DNA from 4 places in the Priestia sp. RMT2NF4 genome. Region 1 is predicted to be linked to each of the others. Evidence: riboswitches for the same ligand, from Rfam matches in the RefSeq annotation. Region 1 holds a riboswitch; each other region holds the start of a gene.
What was found. Region 1 has a riboswitch for S-adenosylmethionine ahead of ACMX9J_RS16515 (hypothetical protein). Riboswitches for the same ligand answer to the same signal wherever they lie in the genome.

Region 1 (5,554 bases):
CACTGCTTTTCTCATTCCGAGCGAATTTACTTCTTCATCCGGTACCGACAGAAGCAGGATGTTTCCGTCAAACTCTCCGTTGCATGCTCGTTCAATCATACTGATATGCAGAGCAATACCTGCTTTCATGTCCATCGTTCCTCGGCCAAAAAGCCAGTCTCCTTTTATCATATCTTTTTGTACGTGCGCCGGAACTTGTTCCATATCATTATAAAAAGTACTCGTTAACGTATCAGCGTGAAAAGCATCCTTTTTCCACTGTCCATAATCTTGTACATCCACTACGTCGTAATGACTGACTAATACAACTGTTTTATTCGTATTTTTTCCTTCAACAAAAGCTGTGACAATCGATCGCCCGTCTCCTGTTGAATGAAGCTCAACTTGCTCGTTTTTTTGAAAGTAAGGCAGCTTCAATAAATACGACGCTATCGATTCAGCCATTTCCACTTCTGCCATCGTTCCTGTCACGCTAGGTATAGAAACCAATTCGCTTACAAGCTTCTTTAACTGTTCTTTTGTTTGATACAAAGATGTTTTGTTCGACATACCCTTCATCTCTTTCCTTTTTCTAAATTTTTCATCAAACAAAACGATTCGTCAATCCCTTTGACAGAGACCCTTTCATTCTATCCCTATGTATCATAGTATGCGCTTCCTTGACGCACATGATAAAAAAAGAGTGCGCGGCTAGGGCTAGCACCGCACACTCTTTTTTTTACTTTTCGTCATCTTCTAAAAAGTCTAGGATACGATCAATAAGCTGTTCGCTTCCTGCATCGTTTCCATGTTCAAGAGACATTTCCATTTCAATGCTCCTTTCATAAAATATTCTTGTTTTATAACATACCACAATTCATTTCGAATGTAACCTTTAATTTGTGTAAAAATTTCGACAATTTATGATTAATTTTAAAACCTAGTGAGTAATGATTATACCCACCAGATTCTTCAATTGTCAAAAAACATGCTTTCTATTTAAAAACACTAAAAAAATAGAGGCGCGAGCAAACTTCTTCTATAAAAGACAGCCTACTCGCTCAAGCTTGGAACAGCATGATGAATAAATTTCTAGTTCATTTGCTTTTTGTACATCTTTAATATCTATGCCTACAGCATATGTACGAACATGGTTTTCGACCACAATTTCATAAAATGTTTCTAATTCACGATAAGCTACTTGATAATGCTTTCCTAATAATTTTACGGCTTCCTTTAATGCTTTCTCTCCTGTATGTGCTGCAACTGCTGTATGACTCATAAAACCCTCTCCTTTTAGAAAAATAAAAAAAACTCATTTTGCTTTGATGCAAAATGAGTTTTTCACCCGTTTTATCACCCAAAGCACATGCTTTGCTGGTAGGAGCACCTTACATTCGTAGGTTGCTGTGGAGTCAAAGAGCCAGATCTCTCGTCCACTCGTGATAACTTTTTTAATTTAAAGTTTATTTTATCAAACAATTCTATCCGCGTAAATAGAAAAATAAAAATATTTTAATTTTTTTGGTAATGGAATGAATTCAAAAAGTCAAAGCTTAGATTAGAAAAATAAGAAGCTGCTACAAGTAATGCCTCTTCATTTAATGAAAAAGAAGGGTGGTGCCATTCATATTCTCCAGCCGTACCCATCCATACAAAAAATCCTGGTACACGCTGCTGATATACGGCAAAATCTTCTCCTCCAGGCGATTGTTCAGCTTCTACGACTTGATAACTAAGATTCTCTGCAGCGTTAATAACCAATTTTTCCAGCGTATCATCATTGTTTACTACAGGAAGATACGGATACCATTTAACGTCTACTGAAGCCCCGAAAGCTGCTCCAATCCCTTCAGCAGATCGTTTCATAAGAGCCGGTATTTTTTCTCTCGCTTCTTCTTGAAAGGTACGCACCGTTCCTTCAAGCGTTACTTTGTCAGGAATGACGTTCCACGAGCTCCCTCCGTGGATTTGAGTTATGCTGACAACAACATTTTGAAATGGGCTGAGATTACGGCTGACAATGGTTTGTAAACTAGTAACAATTTGACCAGCAGCAGCAATCGGATCTACTGTTTTTTCTGGAATACCTGCGTGACCGCCTACTCCTTTGACGTCAATTTCAAAACGATCAACACTTGCCATTAAAGGTCCCGATTTGACACCAATGGTTCCTACAGGAAGATTCGGTTTGTTATGCATCCCAAATATCGCTTCTACTCCTTCGAGCACACCTTTTTCAACGAGCATTTTTGCCCCAGAAGCCGTTTCTTCGGCCGGTTGAAAGATAAATCGAACCGTACCGCAAAGCTCCTGCTGACGCTCTTTGAGAAGAATGGCTGCTCCGATTATAGAAGCCGTATGAAAATCATGTCCGCATGCGTGCATAACACCGTTCACTTCAGAAGCAAATGGCAGATTGGTTTTTTCTTCAATTGGCAGCGCATCAATATCAGCTCGAATAGCGATAGTAGGTCCCGGCTTTCCTCCCACAATTTCCGCTACTGCTCCCACGTCTAAATGGAATGCATCCGCTATAGAAATATCGTAGTGCTTTAACCACTTTTTAATACGTTTAGTTGTTTCATATTCTTTCATTGAAAGCTCTGGAAACCGGTGCAGCTCACGGCGTATGTCTATTAGCGTATTTAGTAGTAATTGATCTGTCATATTTATCACTCTTTCACATTTCTTAATTTAGACCACTTCTCTATCTTTTATGACAAAGAGTGTACCTCATTGAATTTTTTATAAAGAAATACGGTCGTATAGCCTTCTGCAAGGTGCTTTTCTTTAGCTTGAACATATCCTTTTCGTTCATACATCTCAACTAACCAAGGATGTTCTTTTGCTGTTCCTAAAGACACACCTGGCGATTTAAACGTATTTTTTATTACCTCTTCCTCTACTAGATGAAGCAGCTTAGATCCAACGCCTTTCCTGGCAAACGACGGGTCCACTGCAAACCACCAAAAGTGCGGAACAGCAAACGGACCTGGATGTTCTCCCCAAGGCATTCGTATCGACACAGTAGCAGCGATTCTTTTCTCTTCTTCATATACATAGCAAAGGTTTTGAGAAATATTTTTCTTAACGAGGGCAAGATCAGCAGTAGCTGCTAAGAAAGGAATGCCTAGCTCTCGGATAGGCTTATATGCTTGTAGAGTTAAGTTCAATAAGTTATCCGCGTCGTCATTTGTTGCCAAACGGAATTCATTTTTCATCTCTTTGTCTCCTTATATAGTACTTAAATATTTTATTTAACTTATAAGTTTACTAAGAATTAAAAAAGACAGACTGCCGCCTTGCGTACTCACTATACAACTGCTTTGATAACGTGTCAATTCTATTTATCGTTTTCTATAAAAGATATAAATAAAACGAATACACGCAGAAAACTGCGCGTATTACGTACATATCAAGATAGACTTCAGGACTCACTTACCGTAGCTTTTAAATTAGCTGCCAACATCACAAGTTCTTCTATAGATGCTAACTCCTCTTGTGAAGCCGCAGCTACTTCTTCAGCGTAAGCAGCTGCTTGTTTAGCAACCTCTGAAAGGGCCATGACGGACTCCATTACCTTAAACGAATACCCATCAATCTCTCCTGTTGCCTTTGTCATTTTGTTCATTTGTTCTTGAGCGGCAAAGACATCTTCCATAATTGTGGAAAACTGTTGCGTTACATCTTCGACAGTGGCAATACCAAGCGTGACTTCTTCCGTATTCACTTCCATGTTTCGATAAGCCCGCTTTGCCTGTACTTCAATTTCTTTTAACAAATGACTGATTTGTATAGCGGACGTTTTAGATTCTTCCGCTAGCTTACGTACTTCCCCTGCCACTACAGCAAAACCTTTTCCATGTTCTCCAGCCCTTGCAGCTTCAATAGCAGCATTAAGTGCAAGAAGATTTGTTTGTTCAGCAATTCTTGTAATCGTATTAATAATGCGGCCAATCTCTGCGGAACGATCTTCGAGTCCCTTTACTTCACTGGTCGATATCTTAACGGTTTCATAGATTTTATTCATTTGATTCGTCACATCTTTCACCGCAACATTTCCGGTAGAAGCATGTTCAGAGGCTCTGTTCATCGATTGTTGTACCTTTGAAGAATGATCAGTCATTTTCTGAAGCAGCTTGGCCATATCCACCATAGCTTGCTCGGTTTCAACCACACTTAGCAACTGCTTATCAGAACCCGCAGCAATTTCTTGAATAGACATCGTAACTTCTGTGACAGCTGTTTTTGTTTCCTCCATGCTTACAAGCAATTGCTCTGAGGAATGACTGACCGTGCTCTTTGTTTTACTTATTTTCTGACGCAGCATTCTCATGTGAGTCATCATTTCATTAAATGAAGATATGAGTGTACTAATCTCATTTTTCCCTTTCAAAGGAACAACATCTACAGATAAATCGCCGTTTGAAATCCCTTTCATTGTTTTTGACAAATTTTCAACCGCAATTATGTAGCGACGTATGATAAAATAGAACACGGTAGTTGTAAAAGAAACAAACAGAAATGTAATCACTAGCGTAATCGAAGCTGCTTGCTCTTGTTTCACAATAAGATAATAATTGGTTACTTCAATTACAGTAGATGTTATGGCCATCATGGCTGCAATCATACATAGCATTTTCATGCGTAAACTTTGAAAAGCTTTTTTCATTTTTTCATCCCCTATACAATCTAAAGACATAGAATGTCTAATCTATATTAGTAGTATCGGCATATTTTTATATTTTTTTGTAAAAACTAAAGAAGAATTGAAACAATTATTATTGGCGCTTTTCCACTAAATATTGGAATACATATCTTCCTGCAAGGCGCTGCAACAGCAGTTGATAACTGTCTGATTATTCTTTCATTTGACCAAACTCTACCTTTGCTTATAAAATGAAGATTTGTAGAAAGGAGTACGAAAAATTTTATGTATACGTATCAAACAGGCAATCAAACAATTGACTACAAAATTGAAGTCGTTCCAAATAGAACCGATATCACGGTGCAAATTTGTGACAAAGAAGGGGTAAAAGTTATTATCCCAAGAGGTCTTAATGAAAACAATGTGCGTTCAATCATCGCACGCAAAGCAACATGGATTTTAAAACAACTAAACGGTTCACAACCAGCTGAGGAAAAGCCAGCTGCTCCAAAGAAAGAAGCAGTAAAAAAAGAAACAGCTAAAAAAGAGGCTCCTAAAGCAGCAGCTTCTGCAGCTAAAACTGGTTCTTTTGAAGAAGGAGACAAATTCCCTTACCTAGGGCGTCAATACCGCTTAAACATCGTTCGTGGAGATGTAGCAAAGGCTGAAATGACATTCCGTGCAAAATTCATTGCTACAGTACCTGAAAGCTGGAACGAGCAGCAAACAAATGAAGGTATTGGACAACTATTAACAGAATGGTACCAAGGCCGCGCAGGTGAAAAATTCCAAGAAGCTTTGAAATCTGTTAAAAAAGCAGCTGACAATGCTCCTGAATCTGTTAAGTGGGACGAGTTAGGTGAAGAATACGCTACGACTCAAGATAATACAATTGTATTAAACTGGCGTTTGCTAACAGCTCCT
Region 2 (5,554 bases), on a different contig from region 1:
ATATAAGGAACGTGCTGGAAGTAGTTTGCATCAATTTCATTGTTTGCAAGAGCTGTGTTCGGTAAGATGTAATCTTGGAATTTTTTAATCTCTAAATCAATTCCTTGTTTTTCCAAAATAGGTTTTGCTTGTTCTAAAATTTCAGCATGAGGCGTATTAGATGCACCCACGACAATTTTCTTTTCATCTTTTGATCCATTGTTAGATCCACACGCCGCTAATCCTACTACTAGCGCAGATGTTAATGCTAAAGCTGAAAGCCATTTTTTCATAATAAATAATCCTCCCTTTATCTTTTATCAATTTTTGCAGTAATCGCATCTCCAATAAGTTGGATAATAAATACAATAATCAAAATTAAGATCGTAGCGGCTAGCGTTACGTCATTATGACTGCGCTGGAATCCTTCTAAATATGCAAGGTTTCCAAGACCTCCAGCTCCAATCACACCCGCCATTGCCGTATAGCCGACTAACGCAATGGTTGTTACTGTCAAACCGGAAATCAAAGCTGGCAGCGATTCAGGTAACAGCACTTTAAAGATAATAGTGCTTGTTGTGGCTCCCATTGATTTAGCAGCTTCAATAACACCTTTATCAATTTCACGCAGACCAATTTCTACAAGACGCGCATAAAATGGTGCTGCTCCAACAATTAAAGCCGGTAACGCTGCATTAGCGCCTAAAATACTTCCTACCAATGCTTTGGTAAATGGAATCAGTAAAACAATTAAAATAATGAATGGAATGGAACGAAAGATATTTACAACCGCCGACACAATGGCATATAAAGGTTTGTTTTGCCAAAGCTGTCCTTTGGACGTTAAAAATAAAAGCAAGCCCAATAAAATACCTAGAACAAATGTGGCTACAACTGAAATAGCCGTCATATATAGTGTTTCATTTGTCGCTTGAATAAAATCATCTAAAATAACGTTTGGAAATAGTTTCTCAAGCATTTGTCATTACCTCCACTTCTACCTGCTGCTCATGAATGTATGCAATGACTTTTTCAACTTCTGTTAATTCTCCGTCTAAATGAACGAACAACGTCCCGTATGAACCTGTTTGTGTATGAGAAATCTTTCCTTGCAAAATATTAATCGTTACATCAAACTGTTTTAAAATCGTTGTAATGAGCGGTTGCTCTGCTTTTCCGCCAACAAACGTCAGCTGAATAATTTGCCCGCTTGGATACAGCTCTTTTACTTGTTCAATCGTTTCAAACGTTTCCTCTGGTTCAGAAATCTGTTGAACGAATCGTTTTGTAATCGGCTGCTTAGGTTTTCTGAATACTTCTAGCACTTGTCCTTCTTCTACTACTGCCCCATTTTCCATAACGGCTACTCGATGACAAATTTTACGAATGACGTGCATTTCATGAGTAATCAATACAATGGTTAACCCTAGCTTCTCATTAATATCTACTAACAGATCTAAAATAGAATCTGTCGTTTGAGGATCAAGCGCTGATGTTGCTTCATCACAAAGCAATACTTTTGGATTGTTCGCTAGCGCTCGAGCAATCCCAACACGCTGCTTTTGTCCGCCGCTAAGCTGTGATGGATAAGCATCTTCACGCCCTTCAAGCCCGACTAGCTTAATAAGTTCGTCTACTCGTTTCATTCTTTTTTCTTTTGAAATCCCTGCTATTTCTAACGGAAAGGCAATATTTTCTCGTACCGTACGCGACCACAAGATATTAAAGTGCTGAAATACCATACTAATTTCTTGTCTAGCTTTTCTGAGTTTTCCGCCTTTAATTTTTCCAATATCATTACCTGCTACTTCGACCGTTCCTGTCGTTGGTGTTTCTAATCCGTTTAGCAAGCGAATCAAAGAACTTTTCCCCGCTCCGCTATAACCAATAATTCCGTAAATTTCACCTTGGTTAACGGTTAGATTCACATTATCAACAGCTGTTACTTGACCGCTTTTGGCCTGATAAATTTTTGTAACGTCTGTTAATGTAATCATATTTCTTCACCTTCTTTAATAAAAACTTAATTATGTTAGGTTGCCCTATAGGATGAAAAAGCCGTAAAACAATTTTCCCCATTAAAAAAGCCTCTCTGCGCATGACAGAAAGGCTCGATATTTAATCCTTTCTCTCATCTTTCAAAGCGCATAGCTTTGCAGGAATTGGCACCATTTCAGTTAGTCTGACGGTTGCCGGGTTTCACAGGGCTCAGTCCCTCCACCTCTCTTGATAAGAGTTCGCAACAATTATTTTGTTTTTGGGAAATATTCATTCATTTATGAACATTCATGAGTGTGATTTTAGCATGTGTCAGATAGGCTGTCAACAGATTTTGTTCTTGGGATAATATCCCAAGATTTCAACAGCCCCAACGGTTCGCTCTCTTTCCACTTCTTCATTTTAAACAAACGTTTGATTATCGAAGCTCCTCGAGTACGTGCTCGATGGAATGAAACGCGTAGAGTTTTTTTACCATTTCACCATTTTCCACTTCAATCAAACAAGGTACGCTTTCAATAGAAAATAATTCTGCTTTTGAAGGCATATAATTTAAATTGCTCATTCCGATGGTTACATCCGGCAGCATCGCTTCTGCCACGGTTAACATTTTTTTTGCCAGCTGACATGTCCCGCAAAAAGGCGTATGGAAAAAGATAAAGGCTCTTTCTCCTTCTTTTAACTGATCATCCAGCTGTTTTTCGCTCCATTCTTGCATGTTGCTCATTCCTTTTATGTTAAAAATTCTGCATTAACATCGATATTGGCACTCAGCAATACTGTTGCTATGTGATGTCTAGGGGCGGCAGCAACTTCTCGGTACATTTTATCAATATATAGATGCTCTGCTTCCGGAAGCTCTCGTTTAAATTGTTTTCTCAGCTTATTCCCTGAATCATCAGAGTCAACGAGTATGTATACCTCTTTGTTAAACGTACAGTCAATAATTTCATCCAGCTTTGATAAACTAATCGTACCGTTTGTACAAATAATTTCAATTGGTTCTCGAATGATATCTTGAATACGCTTTTTATCTGACTTTCCTTCGACAATAATTACTTTTTCAATTTCAATTAGCCCCATTTTCATCACCCATAATCGTCAGTTGTATAGTAACATCATTTCTTTATGCTATACAATATTCGTTAATGTATCACAGTTCACCTGTTTTTTAAAAGAAATTTGCAAGAAAGAACTCTTTTAAAAGGCAGTTTAGGCCATATTATCTCTATAAAACAAGAAAAACAGCGGCAGTTGCCACTGTTTAGCACCATCCTGCTTCTTCATCGCAGTCTGTATATTTTTGCGTTTCACCTTGTTTTTGTACGTCCGCGTATTGATAGAACTTATTATTTTCTTGCGAATATCCTTCTTCAAAGCGGTATTCATTGCCGCTTGTTCCGTAGCTAACTTCACCAATTGGCTGCTTATCAACGTATAATTTCATACCGCCGTCATGAAATTTAGCTGTAACGCGATCTGTAACGTCCATTTTTTGTTTTTCAAACATAAAAAGACACTCCTTTAGCTTGTTTACTAATAGAGTGTCCAGTCAAAAACTTTTCATAAAGACAATTTATGGAGGAATATTATCCTTCGTTTGTCATTTCTTCGTATTGCTCTGCTGTCATCAGCTTGTCTACTTGAGAAGCATCAGATGGTTTGATTGTAATCATCCATGCTTCTTCGTATGGAGATTCATTAACAAGTTCAGGACTATCGCCTAAGTTGTCGTTTACTGCTACAACTTCACCGCTAATTGGTGCGTAAAGCTCAGAAACTGTTTTTACTGATTCAACGCTACCAAACGGCTCGTCAGCTTCTACTGTTGCTCCTACTTCTGGCAGTTCAACGAATACGATGTCTCCAAGCTCAGCTTGAGCGAAATGTGTAATACCTACGCGGACAACGTCTCCTTCTGTTTTTACCCATTCATGCTCTTCAGAATAACGCAAATCTTTTGGTGTACTCATCTTAATCCCTCCAAAATATGTATCGTAATTTGTTTATATAAAAAGCGCCTTCAACGTGGAGAACACTTTCTACAACCTAAAATAACTTCCTATTAACAGTGTAACGTAAAAGGTAAAAATTTTCTATTTGAAAACTTACTTCCACACGTCCTCAAACTGCTCTTCTTTGAAACCAAGCGTTACTTTTTGTCCATCTGTTAGCAGCGGACGCTTAATTAACATGCCATCTGACGCAAGAATAGACAGAAGTTCGTCTTCACTCGCACTGCTTACTTTATCTTTAAGACCTAACTCGCGATATTTTTTACCGCTTGTATTAAAGAATTTTTTTAATTCTAGGCCGCTGTTCTGATAGTAAGCTTGCAGCTGCTCTTTTGTTGGCGGATTTTCTACAATATGAATTTCTTCATATGCTACTCCGTTATCATCGAGCCACTTCTTTGCTTTTCGGCACGTACCGCACTTTGGATATGAATAAAAAAATAATGACATTTCGTCAACCACCCTTTATTTTAAGCTTTTTTCGTATTTTAACACATCCTTTATCATTTACCTAGATAGAGGCTTCTTAAACAAAAAGGAGCTCGCAAAACGAGCTCCTTTTTCCTTAAACTGTGAACTTCTCTACTTCTAGAAGCGTTTTTGCAACCTCGCGCTTTACGCTAATTACATTGATTGGTGTATAGCGAGTTAATTTGCGAAGAGACGAAAGCATGACTCTAAGCGTATCACCTTGTTCAACGCCAATTAACGTTTCTTTTGCATCTGCTTCGATTCGATTAAATGCTTCTTGGCAGAATACTTGCGTGTATTTTAATTTTAAGCTGTTTTGATCTACTCCTGTTTTGGAAATGGCTTTTTCAGTACGTAAAACAGTAGATTCCATTGCATATACGTTACTAATCATATCAGAAATATTAACGAGAATTTCTTGTTCTTTTTCTAATTCTTTGCCATACTTTTGTGCAGCTAATCCCAAAAGCAAGAGCGCAATTTTCTTCCCGTTTTGCACAAGCATTTTTTCTTGATCTAACGGCTCATTTCCTACTTCCTGCGGCATAAGCATCATCAATTCTTCTTGAAGCGTTTGTGCTTTTTGAAGCAGTGGAAGCTCTCCTTTTAACGCTTTGCGTAAATATGTGCCTGGTACTAAAAGACGGTTAATCTCATTTGTTCCCTCAAAAATACGATTAATGCGAGAATCGCGATACAGACGCTCAATTTCATACTCGCTCATAAAACCGTAGCCTCCATGAAGCTGCACGCCTTCATCTACAATGTAGTCAAGAGCTTCCGTGGCAAACACTTTATTTAATGAACATTCGATAGCATATTCAGCAATAGAAGCAGCAATTTGTTTTCCGTCTTTTTGCTGTTCTTCTGAAAGCTGGCCCATATGGTCTTCAAAAAGTCCTACCGTACGATATACGGAGCTTTCAGTTGCATACAATTTAGAAGCCATTGTGGCTAACTTTTCTTGTGTTAATGAGAATTTAGCAATTGGCGTTTTAAACTGCTGACGCTGGTTAACGTATTGAGACGTAATTTCTAACGCACGTTTCCCTGCTCCAACTGCTCCAACTCCAAGCTTATAGCGCCCAATA
Region 3 (5,554 bases), on a different contig from region 1:
CGTTTGGAGCGTTTATTGGAGGCGTAGGGGGAATAGGGATTCTCGGTGCGACGTATCTAAAGCGCAAGCGGCTGATTATGAAGGAAGTGAACAGCGGAAAGAATAATAAATCTGTTCCGTTCTCTTTAATGTTCAAAGAGCTTGTGACGTACGCTGTTCCGTTTGTATTAGTTGGTTTAGCTATTCCAATCTATCAAAATATTGATACGTTTACGATTAACATGCTTTTTCAATCAATAGGGTATGGACAAGCTAAAGCCGAAACAATCAACTCTGTCATTGGGTTAGCGCAAATTTTAGTAATGGTGCCGGTATCGCTAGCGACTGCCTTCAGCATGTCGCTGATTCCGGGTATTACATCTTCTTTTGTGCAAGGAAATTTACGAGAAGTAAAAGGAAAGATTACAAAAACGCTGCAGCTGCTGTTGTTTTTTACTCTTCCTTCTGCGGTGGGGCTTTGTTTATTGGGTAAGCCGGTATATATGATGATCTTTGGAGCGAAAAACAGTCCTGAAATCGGTGGAGTTGTTTTACAATGGTATGCGCCTGCTGCCATTTTATTTGCTCTTTTTACCGTAACAGCCGCGATTCTTCAAGGAATTAATCAGCAAAAGAAATTAATTTTTGGCTTGGGCTTAGGTATTGTTGTGAAGATAGTACTAAACGTACTGTTGGTTTCAAGCTTAAAAGAAATTGGACCTGTTGTCGCGACGTACGGAGGATATGGTGTATCGGTTATCTATAACTTTTATTTAATTGAAAAATCCATTTCTTACCGAGTTCAATCACTAGGAAAAGCCGCGTTGACGCCTGTTTTATTAGTAAGTGTGATGTCAGCCGCTGTGCTTATTGGCAATTATGCTTCTCACTATTTTTTAGAAAATAAGCTGTCTGCATCTTCACTTGCGAGTAGCACGTCTTGTATTTCAATAGCTTTAGGTGCTGCTGTGTATCTAGGGCTTGGCGTCAAAACAAGTTTAGGGCAATCTGTTGTGTTAAATAGAAGAAAAAGAATGTAAAGGAGAGAAAGAAGTGTCAAAACGATTTGTACTAACCGTAGCCGCTGGAGGATGTATCATAATCTTCGGCGCGCTGCTGCTACTAAACTGGGAAAAGGTGTTTGGAGACTACCGTCCCATTCAAACAGCAACAGCCGTATTCAAGTTAGAAGTGGGAAGTCAAGATGTAGCAAAGACTACGGATTCAGATAATGTTCTTTACTATATGGTGAAAAAAGGACATTTAGATGAATATATTCAACTGATGGATGAAAAAGGCTATGTGTTAAAAGAGAAAGATATTGATCATAACCGACTTGTTTTTAACAATGGACAAGAGGATGAGCAAATTTACTACAAGCGCTTTGCTAGGAAGTATACGATGATTGATGGAGAAGGGTAAAAGCCTTCACTTGGAATTACTACATACTAAAATCATTAAAAGAAAACACCACCTTGCGAATAAAAGGTGGCGTTTTTTTGTTAGATTATCTCATCTTAGTTTTACTCTTGCTATCCCTGTTACGATCATACTAGTAATAAAAATAACTATGATTCCAATGTTGGTCGGGGTATCAAAAAATGTTTTTGAAACGGCTAAAGCGATAATAAGCCCAATAGCTATGCCAGATAGTTCTTTCATTAATTTCACCGTTAACACCTCTTAACAATATTACTAAGGAAAAGTCTAACATTATTGGTAAAGTGGTTTCAATTAATAACACATTAACGGAAGAGATATAATAGAACTTATTTGCTACCACTAAACCCTCTTGACCGTCAACAGATTCAGTATAAGTGCTTTGTGAAGAAGTATAGAATGATTCAAGAAATGAGGTAAAGGCTTTAACTTCTATTTTATATTTTAGTAGACTAAAACCGTATAATCCTATCTGTTTTTAAAGTTTTTTTGCGTGAAAAAGAAAAATAATATTGACAATTGTTGAAAAACTATTAATATTGACTATATTACATAAAATAAATAGCTATTGTTTTCCTTATCAAGAGAGGTGGAGGGACTGGCCCTGTGAAACCCGGCAACCGCTGTCTATGACAGAATGGTGCCAAATCCTTAAGAACAGTATGTTCTTGAAGATGAGGAAGAGACGTTTGGTTAACGAGCTCTTCCTTTATATAAAGGAAGAGCTTTTTTTATATTATAGGGGGAGTAAGTTAAATGAAGAGATTTCTTATTTTAGCAGTTGCGCTTGTACTACTCGTAACTGGCTGTCAGTCAAAAAGTACAAAAAGCAGTGGAAGTGAAGAGAAAGGAAAGAAGCGAATTGCTCTTGTTTTGCCTGAAAAGATTGGGGTTAACCCGTTTTTTCAGCAAATGGATGATGGAGCAAAGCGCGCTGGGAAGAAGTATAACATTGATGTAAAGACAATTGAATCTACGGACCAAGCAGCCATTGAAAGTAATTTGCGTGCTGCGGTAGCCGAAAATTATGACTTGATTATTACATCTTCTTTTGAATCCGAAGATGCGTTGAAAAAAGTAGCTCAAGAAAATCCGCAGCGTCAATTTGCGATTATTGATACAGTGGTCGATTTACCAAATGTAAGAAGCGTTGTATTTCGTGAGCAAGAAGCTTCATATTTATTAGGAGCAGCGGCAGGATTGATTACGAAAACGAATAAAGTAGGAATGGTTGCAGCTGATGATATTCCATTATTAAAAAAATGGACGGTAAGTTTTAAAGAAGGATTACAATCAACAAATCCAAAAGCAGAGTTTCTAGTAAACTATGTTGGAAGCTTCTCTGATCCAGCTAAAGCAAAAGAACTTGCTATTTTACAAGCTTCAAAAGGCGCTGATTTTATCGCCGGAGCATCAGCAGTAGGCGACTTGGGTGTATTTGAAGCAGCAAAAGAAAAAGGTTTTTATACGGCAGGACAAGATATTGACCGTACGGAAGTAGATCCTGAGCATATCGTTTTATCGCAGTTAAAAGGATCTGATGCAGCTGCTTATGAAACGGTAGAAGCACTCGCAAATGACAAATTTAAATCGGGCGTAGTGACATACGGCTTAAAAGAAAAAGGTGTTGGGTTAACGTATGTGACTCAAGACAGCAAGACGCCTCTTAGTGACTTTGTAGGACAAGATGTGATTAATCAATTAAAAGAAATTAAAGATTCGATTATTGATGGAAAAACAGTGGTAAAAGATCCGTTAGCAAAGTGAGTTGAGAAGAGAAGTCGAGTAAGGCTGGCTTCTCTTTCTTATTTTTGAAAAAAACCTAAAGGGGAAAGGAGCAATGAATGGAATGAGTGAGCTGCTGCAGTTAACGAATTTAACGAAGAAATACGGTTCATTTTTAGCAAACGATAACGTGTCTTTTACGCTAAAAAAAGGCGAGGTTCACGCGCTGGTCGGAGAGAACGGTGCTGGTAAAACAACGTTGATGAGGATGCTTTACGGAATGGAAAAGCCGAGTTCAGGAAGTATTCAGCTACATGGGAAAACCGTCTCGTTTTCATCTCCTGCGGATGCGATTAAAAACGGAATAGGCATGGTGCATCAGCATTTTATGGTTTTTCCTCATTTTTCAGTGGCTGAAAATATTGTCTTGGGGCATGAGCCAAAGAAAGGTCTCTTTTTTAATAGAAGGCAGGCGAAAGAGGATGTTCAGCAATTAACCCAAACCTATCAGATTTCAGTAGATGTTCATAAAAAAGTAAAGCATTGCTCAATTGGAGAACAGCAAAAGATTGAAATTTTAAAAGTGCTGTATCAAGGAGCAGAAATCATTGTTTTAGACGAGCCTACCGCTGTACTTACTCCTCATGAAGTGAAGGAACTATTAAAAACAATCCGTTTTTTGGCTTCACAAGGAAAAAGCATCATTATTATTACACATAAGCTGCAAGAAGTGATGGAAGTAGCGGACCGCATCACGGTTCTGCGAAATGGTAAAGTAGCCGGCGTCACAAATAAAGAATCTACTAATGCTCACCATTTAGCCAAGCTGATGGTAGGACGAGAATTAAAAGAGCGTCCTGCAAGAGTGCCATCACAAAGCACTTCTCATTTAAGCGTACAAAATCTCTTTTTAAAAGGAAAAGGACAAAAAAACGTGTTGCAAAATGTGTCTCTTCACGTTTCTGCAGGCGAAATTGTCGGTATTGCAGGGGTTTCAGGAAATGGGCAGTCAGAGCTGCTTCAAGCAATTGCTGGATTAGTAGAAACAGACACCGGAAGTATCAAACTTGGAGATGAAGATCTTACAGGGCGATCTGTGCGTGAAAGAAGAGAGGCAGGAATTGCTCATATTCCAGAAGACCGCTATATGTGGGGAGCCTCTAAAGACGATACGATCGAAGAAAATGCGCTGATGGGCTATCAGTATAAAGCTTCTTACTCGAAAATGGGCTGGCTGAAAAGAAAGATATTCAATTCGAGCGTGGAGGAATGGATAAATGAATTTTCGATTAAAGCCACTTCATCTAAGCAAAAAGCAGGAGAACTGTCAGGGGGGAATCTGCAAAAATTGATTGTTGCAAGAGAGCTTGGCCAAAACACTTCTTTTCTACTTGCTGCCGAACCAACGCGAGGAGTGGATATTGGGGCAATGGAACGTATTCACGACGCTTTGATTCAAAAACGCAATAATGCATCGGCTATTTTACTTGTATCTTCTGAGCTGTCGGAGATTATCTCACTATCAGATCGAATTTTAGTGATGTACGAAGGCAGTATTGTTGGAGAGCTTGCAAGAGAAGAAGCGACGGAAGAGAAACTAAGCATATTAATGGCAGGAGGAACGGTAGAAGGTGATACAGTTGCAGAAACTTCTTAAATCATTAATCCAACCAATTATTGCGGTCATTTTTGGCTTAGCAATAGGAGGCATTATTATCTCCTTAACAGGTGGTTCGGTTTTCCAAACATATACAGAGCTCTGGAATGGAGCGTTTGGTAATTTTTATTTCTTCACTACTACGCTGGCTCGCGCTACGCCTATTCTGTTAATTGCGTTAGGTGTCGGATTTGCTTTTAGAGCAGGTGTGTTTAATTTAGGCGGAGAAGGACAGATGGTCGTTGGAGCTATCAGTGCAGCGATTGTTGCTTATTACCTGCCGGCTCCAGGGGTAGTCAAGCTGATAGCGGCTATTGCCGCTGCGGTTGTGGCAGGAGGTTTGCTTTCCGTTTTAGCAGGATGGATGGAAGCCGCGTTTAAAATTCAGCTCGTCATTTCGACCCTTTTATTAAATTATATCGCTGTTTTATTTGCAAGTTATTTAGCAGGTCACCCATTTCAAGATAAAACAGGCTCAGCAGCTCTCGCTCAAACGCCTATGATTGAGCAATCGGCGTGGCTTGGAAAAGTGTTTCAAGGAATGCCTCTTCATGTCGGATTTATCATTGCTTTAATCGGTGCGCTACTGCTATGGACAGTGCTTCGCTACTCTGTGTTTGGGTACGAAGTGAACGCATCTGGAAAAAATCCGTTGTTCGGAGCGTATGGAGGCATTCATCAAGTAAAAGTCATGCTGTTCAGTATGTTTATTAGCGGGAGCTTGGCTGGATTAGCAGGAGGGTTTGAAGTGCT
Region 4 (5,554 bases), on a different contig from region 1:
CAGTTCTGTACATTCTAGGGCTTCAGCAGCCTCTTTAATTTTTTCAGCTGTAATATGCAATACAAAAACCTCCTTGTCAATTGGACTAGGTCTTGCATTAATAGAATACGCGATGATGCTTGTCCTTGATATGAGTCAAAAGTGGAGTTTGCGGAAATAGTTGATGCTGCGGGGTATCATGGAGAATTTACCCTTCATATACTTTAATAATTGAAGAAAGGTGGTCGAATCATGAAGCAAAAAGAAATCCCTCAATACGCTCTGTTTGTGAATGTAAAAGATTTAAAGGAAATGCAAAGAGATATTTGGTCAGAAGAAGCGGTTCAGGCAACGATGAAGTTTAACAAAAAACGCTACGATATTGATTTGCTCCTAAGAGGTTCCCATATTCGGAAGATGAAGAAAAAGTCATATTATATTGAATTTTATTCTCCGAAAATATTTCAGCGCGCCAAAGAAATACACCTAAACGCTGAATACAAAGATCCATCGCTTATGCGCAACAAATTGTCCCTCGATTTTTTCTCTTCTTTAGATGTTTTATCTCCCCACTCTCAGTTTGTCACTCTTAAGATTAATGGGAAAAATGAAGGAATATATCTTCAGCTCGAATCGGTAGATGAACTATTTTTGAAAAAAAGAAATTTAGCGGATGGATCCATATTTTATGCAGTGGACGGAGATGCTAATTTTTCTTTGATGAGCGATTTGGATAAAAAGCCAAAAACAACTTTGTTATCTGGATATGAAGATAAAGCAGTGAGAGAAGGAGACGAGGAAAAATTAGAAAAGTTTATATTTAATCTTAATACATGGACAAATACGGAATTCGAACAGAATATTGAGAAGTACCTGAACGTCGACCGCTACTTATCTTGGTTAGTCGGTATTATTTGTATGCAGAATTACGACGGTTTTGTCCATAACTATGCGCTCTATCTAAATCATGAAAGCGGGCGCTTTGAACTGATTCCATGGGATTATGATGCAACTTGGGGAAGAGATGTAAATGGAAAAGTAATGGAAGGAGACTATGTCCGTGCACAAGGATTTAATACGCTTACAGCTCGCTTACTGGCGGTGAACAGCATTAAAAAGCGATATATTCAAAAAATGAACAATGTTCTAAATAATCAATTTACAATAGAATACATGAAACCAATCATTTATCAACTGCATGAGTATATTGCTCCATATGTATTAAAAGATCCTTACGTAAAAGATAACTTGGAGCAATTTTATAAAGAACCCGAATTTATGCTGTCTTTTATAAAAGAACGAACAGCGTATATTCAAAATAACCTTTTGACTCTTTAAAAAGAGATAGATTTATAGGCAATTTATAGGCAACAGTGGATTTTGTTAATAATAGGCAAATGCAGGAAATCAATAGCTGTACATGATACGTATATATACAGTATGAATGACCAATAAGGATAACTAATAAGGAGGAAAAACAATGAGTAACTATTACTATGGCCAAGAACAAGAGCAAAATCAAAATCCACGCCAAAAATCAAGCCAAAAACGCAGCCGAAATATACAAACGCCTGATAAAGGCTATTCTTCTCACTTCAAACCCCTAAAAGGAAGAGTGGTGACCGTTTATCGTGGAGGTCCTGAATCTAAAACAGGTTATTTGGTTGACGTGCAATCAGATTATTTAATCTTAGCAGTGGAAAGCAATGATAACAATAATAACAACAATGGTGAAAATAACAATCAAAACAACCAAAACAACCAAAATAATAATCAACCAGAATATACACTTGTATATTATCACTTAGCGCATGTAAAAAGTATTACTGAAGATACTATGTCAAATTCGGCACAAACGTTTACAGGAATTAGTGCAGACTTAGAATTATATCGAGGAAAAACTTTTGCTGGAACTTTATCATTAATGAAAACTAAATATGTGCAGGTTAATCAAGGTGGACCTGAGAAAAAAGCAGGTCAGCTTCTTGATGTCTTAGGTTCATTTGAATCTGCTTATATAGTATTACTCACAGAAGACGACGGTGTCATCTATATTAATACTGAACACGTTAAGAGTGTGAGTGAATATCAAAACAACAATGGAGATCAAACTACTCAATCTGCAAATGAACTCTTAGTGAGCCAAGAGCCAGAATATATGAAATCTAAAACCTTCAACGATCTTTTTGCTCACCTTTCCCATAAATGGGTATCAATCAATAATGGAGGACCTGAAGCTGTAGAGGGCGTGTTAGTACAAAGCCGAAATGGTACATTTACACTTGTGCAGAATAATCAAGTATTACGCTTACAGCCAAGACACGTTAAAACCATTTGTGTAGGAGCAAAAGGGGCTTTTAAGCAAAACGATAACAATCAAAACAATGAAGAAACAGAAGAAAATGGAGAGACTGAAGCTGCAAAGTCTACAGAAGAACGTACAGGAAGCCGCACGGGAGGACGTACGGGAAGTCGCACAGGTGGACGTACGGGAAGCCGCACAGGTGGACGTACAGGAAGCCGCACGGGAGGACGCACAGACGATCGCTCTCGAGGACGCCGCACGGGAGGACGCCGTACGAGTTCACGCTCTTCAGCACCGGCCGAGAAAGTTATCAAAACGAAAAATTATCGTTGGAAAGCATGATGAAATGGAACATAAAAGGTGCTTATAAAGCACCTTTTCTATCATATAGGAAAAAGGAGGAGAATGAGTATGAGTATGAATCATTATATCGATAAAATTGTGGAGTTAGATATTTCAGGTAAAACGACATTTGTTGGCAGACTTATTGATCTTGGATTAGATATTATGGTTTTGTATAATGGACATGATTATTTGTATATTCCTCTTTTACACATGCATCGTTTGCGGGAAGTATCGGAAGAAGACTATACGGTTTTGCGTGAAATAGAAGAGAACTTAATAGAAGAAAGTCAGCGGATTTCTTATCGTAATATTTTACAGCAGGCAAAAGGGAAATTTATTGAAATTTATGTAACAGGAGGAAAATCATTGCATGGCTATATTACAAGCGTGCTGAATGATTATCTTGTGTTTTATTCTCCAGTGTATAAAAATGTCTTTGTTTCTCTACATCATTTGAAATGGCTTACCCCTTATAGTAATGAGTTAACTCCTTATTCTTTAAGTGACAAAGAGCTCCCAGTAAGGCCTGCCTCTGCACCTTTTGTCAGAAACTTTGAAGAGCAGCTTAAAAAATATGAAAATCAACTGGTCGTATTAGATTTAGGGGATCAATCAGAAAAAATTGGCGTACTTAAAGAAGTTTCTAATAATATTGTTGAACTAATTACGGCAAATGGAGAAAGTATGTATTGGAAGTTAGCACACGTAAAATCTGTGCACTTGCCTTAGAAAAAGAGACCTCGGTGTCGTCTCTTTTTTTATGTACTTATCAGGACAAGTATATTGAATAAACAAATGAGATGATTTAAATTTTTTAGAAAATTATGTTGACAATAAAGAAAATCTTTATTAAAGTTAGTAACAACAAACGTTAACCACCAACAATTATATAGAACTCTTATCAAGAGTGGCGGAGGGACTGGCCCTGCGATGCCCGGCAACCATCAAATGAAACATTCATTTGAACGGTGCTAATTCCTGTGGAACATCAGTATTGTTCTAACAGATGAGAGAAATCGTGTATAAACGAACACTCTTCCATCTGTGAAGAGTGTTTTTTATTTTGAGTTAAGGAGAGAAATAGATGAAAATTGAAACTTTATTAGTTCGTTCAGGAGTAGGTCGTGACCCTTCAACAGGTTCTATTACAACACCCATTTACCAAGCATCAACATTTGCTCATCCTGCTTTAGGGCAAAGTACAGGATTTGACTATGCACGTACGGCAAATCCTACTCGTACGGCATTGGAAGAAGCAATTGCTGCTTTAGAAAAAGGCGAAGTAGGAGTAGCATTCGCTTCAGGAATGGCGGGTGTAATGTCAGTTTTAGCGCTATTTAAAAACGGAGATCATTTAATTGTATCAGAGGATTTATACGGAGGAACGTACCGAGTACTAAATGAAATCTTTTCAGAGCAAGGAATTACTGTTTCGTACGTCAACACAGCCCATCTCGAGCAAGTAAAAGATGCGCTTCGTCCCAACACGAAAGCTTTATTCATTGAAACACCTACAAATCCAATGATGCACGTGACTGATTTGCCAGAAGCAATTGCGTTAGCTAAACAGCATGATTTGCTTACTATCATTGACAATACATTCATGTCCCCTTACTATCAGCGTCCTTTAGAGCTTGGAGCAGATATTGTGATACATAGTGCAAGCAAATACATTGGGGGTCATAATGATGTAGTTGCTGGTCTTGTAGTCGCTCGATGTAGTAGCTTAGGAGAAAAAATTCGTTTTTATCAAAATGCAGCTGGGGCAATCTTAGGTCCACAAGATAGCTGGCTGTTATTGCGCGGTATTAAGACGCTAGCGCTTCGTATGGAAAAACATAACGAAAACGCACTGAAAATTGCAAATTGGCTTACTGCTCATGATCTCGTGGAAAAAGTGTATTACCCTGGTCTTGAAACACATCCGGGCTATGAAATCATAAAGAAACAAGCAACTGGATTTGGAGGCATGATTTCTTTTGCTGTCTCACACCCTGACATCGTGTCAGTACTTTTAGAAAATGTTAAAGTTATTACATTTGCAGAAAGCTTAGGAGGCGTGGAAAGTTTAATGACATTCCCAGCTCGTCAAACACACGCTGACATTCCGGAGGAAATTCGAAATCGTGTCGGAGTAACAAACTGTTTACTTCGATTATCAGTTGGAATTGAGCACGCAGATGATTTAATTAAAGATTTGAAGGAGGCATTTGATGCATACCAACAATAATAAACATAGATTTGGTACGAACTTAATTCATGCAAATACAGGAATTGACGGTCATTTTGGAGCGGTTAACGTACCTATTTATCAAGTATCTACATTTAACCAAGAAGATGAGACGAACAACGGCCGCTATGACTATTCTCGTTCAGGAAACCCAACGCGTGAGGCTTTAGAAAACACTATTGCTCAGCTAGAAAATGGATACGCTGGTTTTGCTTTTTCATCAGGTATGGCTGCTATTTCATCGGTGTTATCTATTTTTGAATCAGGGGATGAAATTTTAGTTTCACACGATACGTACGGCGGGACATATCGTGTATTAACACGATTATTTTCAAAGTTTGGTATCAAAACAACTTTTGTTGATACAACGAAGGTTGAGAAAGTAGAAGAAGCTATCACAAAAGATACGAAGGCTATTTATATCGAAAGCCCTTCAAATCCATTTTTACAGGTAACGGATATTAAAGCAGTAGCAAGTTTGGCGAAGGAGCACAATCTCCTTACAATTGTGGATAACACGTTTTTAACACCTTATCTACAGCAGCCGATTGACCTTGGTGTAAATATTGTCATTCATAGTGCTACAAAATATATCAGCGGTCACAGTGACGTCATTGGCGGTCTAGTTGTGGTAAGCGATGAAAAGCTAGCGGAAGAAGTAAAGTTTGTACAAAATGCTTTTGGTGCTATCTTAG

Region 2: another riboswitch for S-adenosylmethionine. It lies ahead of ACMX9J_RS20990 (methionine ABC transporter ATP-binding protein); the one in region 1 lies ahead of ACMX9J_RS16515 (hypothetical protein).
Region 3: another riboswitch for S-adenosylmethionine. It lies ahead of ACMX9J_RS09880 (BMP family protein); the one in region 1 lies ahead of ACMX9J_RS16515 (hypothetical protein).
Region 4: another riboswitch for S-adenosylmethionine. It lies ahead of ACMX9J_RS21415 (trans-sulfuration enzyme family protein); the one in region 1 lies ahead of ACMX9J_RS16515 (hypothetical protein).

The regions. Positions count from the first base shown of each region.
Region 1 is NZ_JBLQZO010000003.1:600,361-605,914, reverse strand. Features, by position in the region: gene ACMX9J_RS16520 (M20/M25/M40 family metallo-hydrolase) at 1-549, opposite strand, end outside; gene ACMX9J_RS16515 (hypothetical protein) at 1,019-1,261, opposite strand; SAM riboswitch class I at 1,330-1,431, opposite strand; gene ACMX9J_RS16510 (amidohydrolase) at 1,495-2,649, opposite strand; gene ACMX9J_RS16505 (GNAT family N-acetyltransferase) at 2,697-3,203, opposite strand; gene ACMX9J_RS16500 (methyl-accepting chemotaxis protein) at 3,410-4,654, opposite strand; gene ACMX9J_RS16495 (M48 family metallopeptidase) at 4,916-5,554, shown strand, end outside.
Region 2 is NZ_JBLQZO010000005.1:306,790-312,343, reverse strand. Features, by position in the region: gene ACMX9J_RS21000 (MetQ/NlpA family ABC transporter substrate-binding protein) at 1-272, opposite strand, end outside; gene ACMX9J_RS20995 (methionine ABC transporter permease) at 290-958, opposite strand; gene ACMX9J_RS20990 (methionine ABC transporter ATP-binding protein) at 951-1,976, opposite strand; SAM riboswitch class I at 2,108-2,215, opposite strand; gene ACMX9J_RS20985 (thioredoxin family protein) at 2,396-2,695, opposite strand; gene ACMX9J_RS20980 (toprim domain-containing protein) at 2,710-3,060, opposite strand; gene ACMX9J_RS20975 (YusG family protein) at 3,242-3,487, opposite strand; gene gcvH (glycine cleavage system protein GcvH) at 3,567-3,950, opposite strand; gene ACMX9J_RS20965 (arsenate reductase family protein) at 4,086-4,442, opposite strand; gene ACMX9J_RS20960 (acyl-CoA dehydrogenase family protein) at 4,558-5,554, opposite strand, start outside.
Region 3 is NZ_JBLQZO010000002.1:139,763-145,316, reverse strand. Features, by position in the region: gene ACMX9J_RS09895 (putative polysaccharide biosynthesis protein) at 1-1,019, shown strand, start outside; gene ACMX9J_RS09890 (hypothetical protein) at 1,033-1,401, shown strand; gene ACMX9J_RS09885 (hypothetical protein) at 1,492-1,650, opposite strand; SAM riboswitch class I at 1,994-2,100, shown strand; gene ACMX9J_RS09880 (BMP family protein) at 2,176-3,186, shown strand; gene ACMX9J_RS09875 (ABC transporter ATP-binding protein) at 3,269-4,801, shown strand; gene ACMX9J_RS09870 (ABC transporter permease) at 4,776-5,554, shown strand, end outside.
Region 4 is NZ_JBLQZO010000006.1:267-5,820, forward strand. Features, by position in the region: partial or broken gene ACMX9J_RS21395 (CotG/ExsB N-terminal domain-containing protein) at 1-60, opposite strand, end outside; gene ACMX9J_RS21400 (CotH kinase family protein) at 232-1,317, shown strand; gene ACMX9J_RS21405 (hypothetical protein) at 1,460-2,626, shown strand; gene ACMX9J_RS21410 (hypothetical protein) at 2,696-3,358, shown strand; SAM riboswitch class I at 3,525-3,642, shown strand; gene ACMX9J_RS21415 (trans-sulfuration enzyme family protein) at 3,714-4,859, shown strand; gene ACMX9J_RS21420 (trans-sulfuration enzyme family protein) at 4,843-5,554, shown strand, end outside.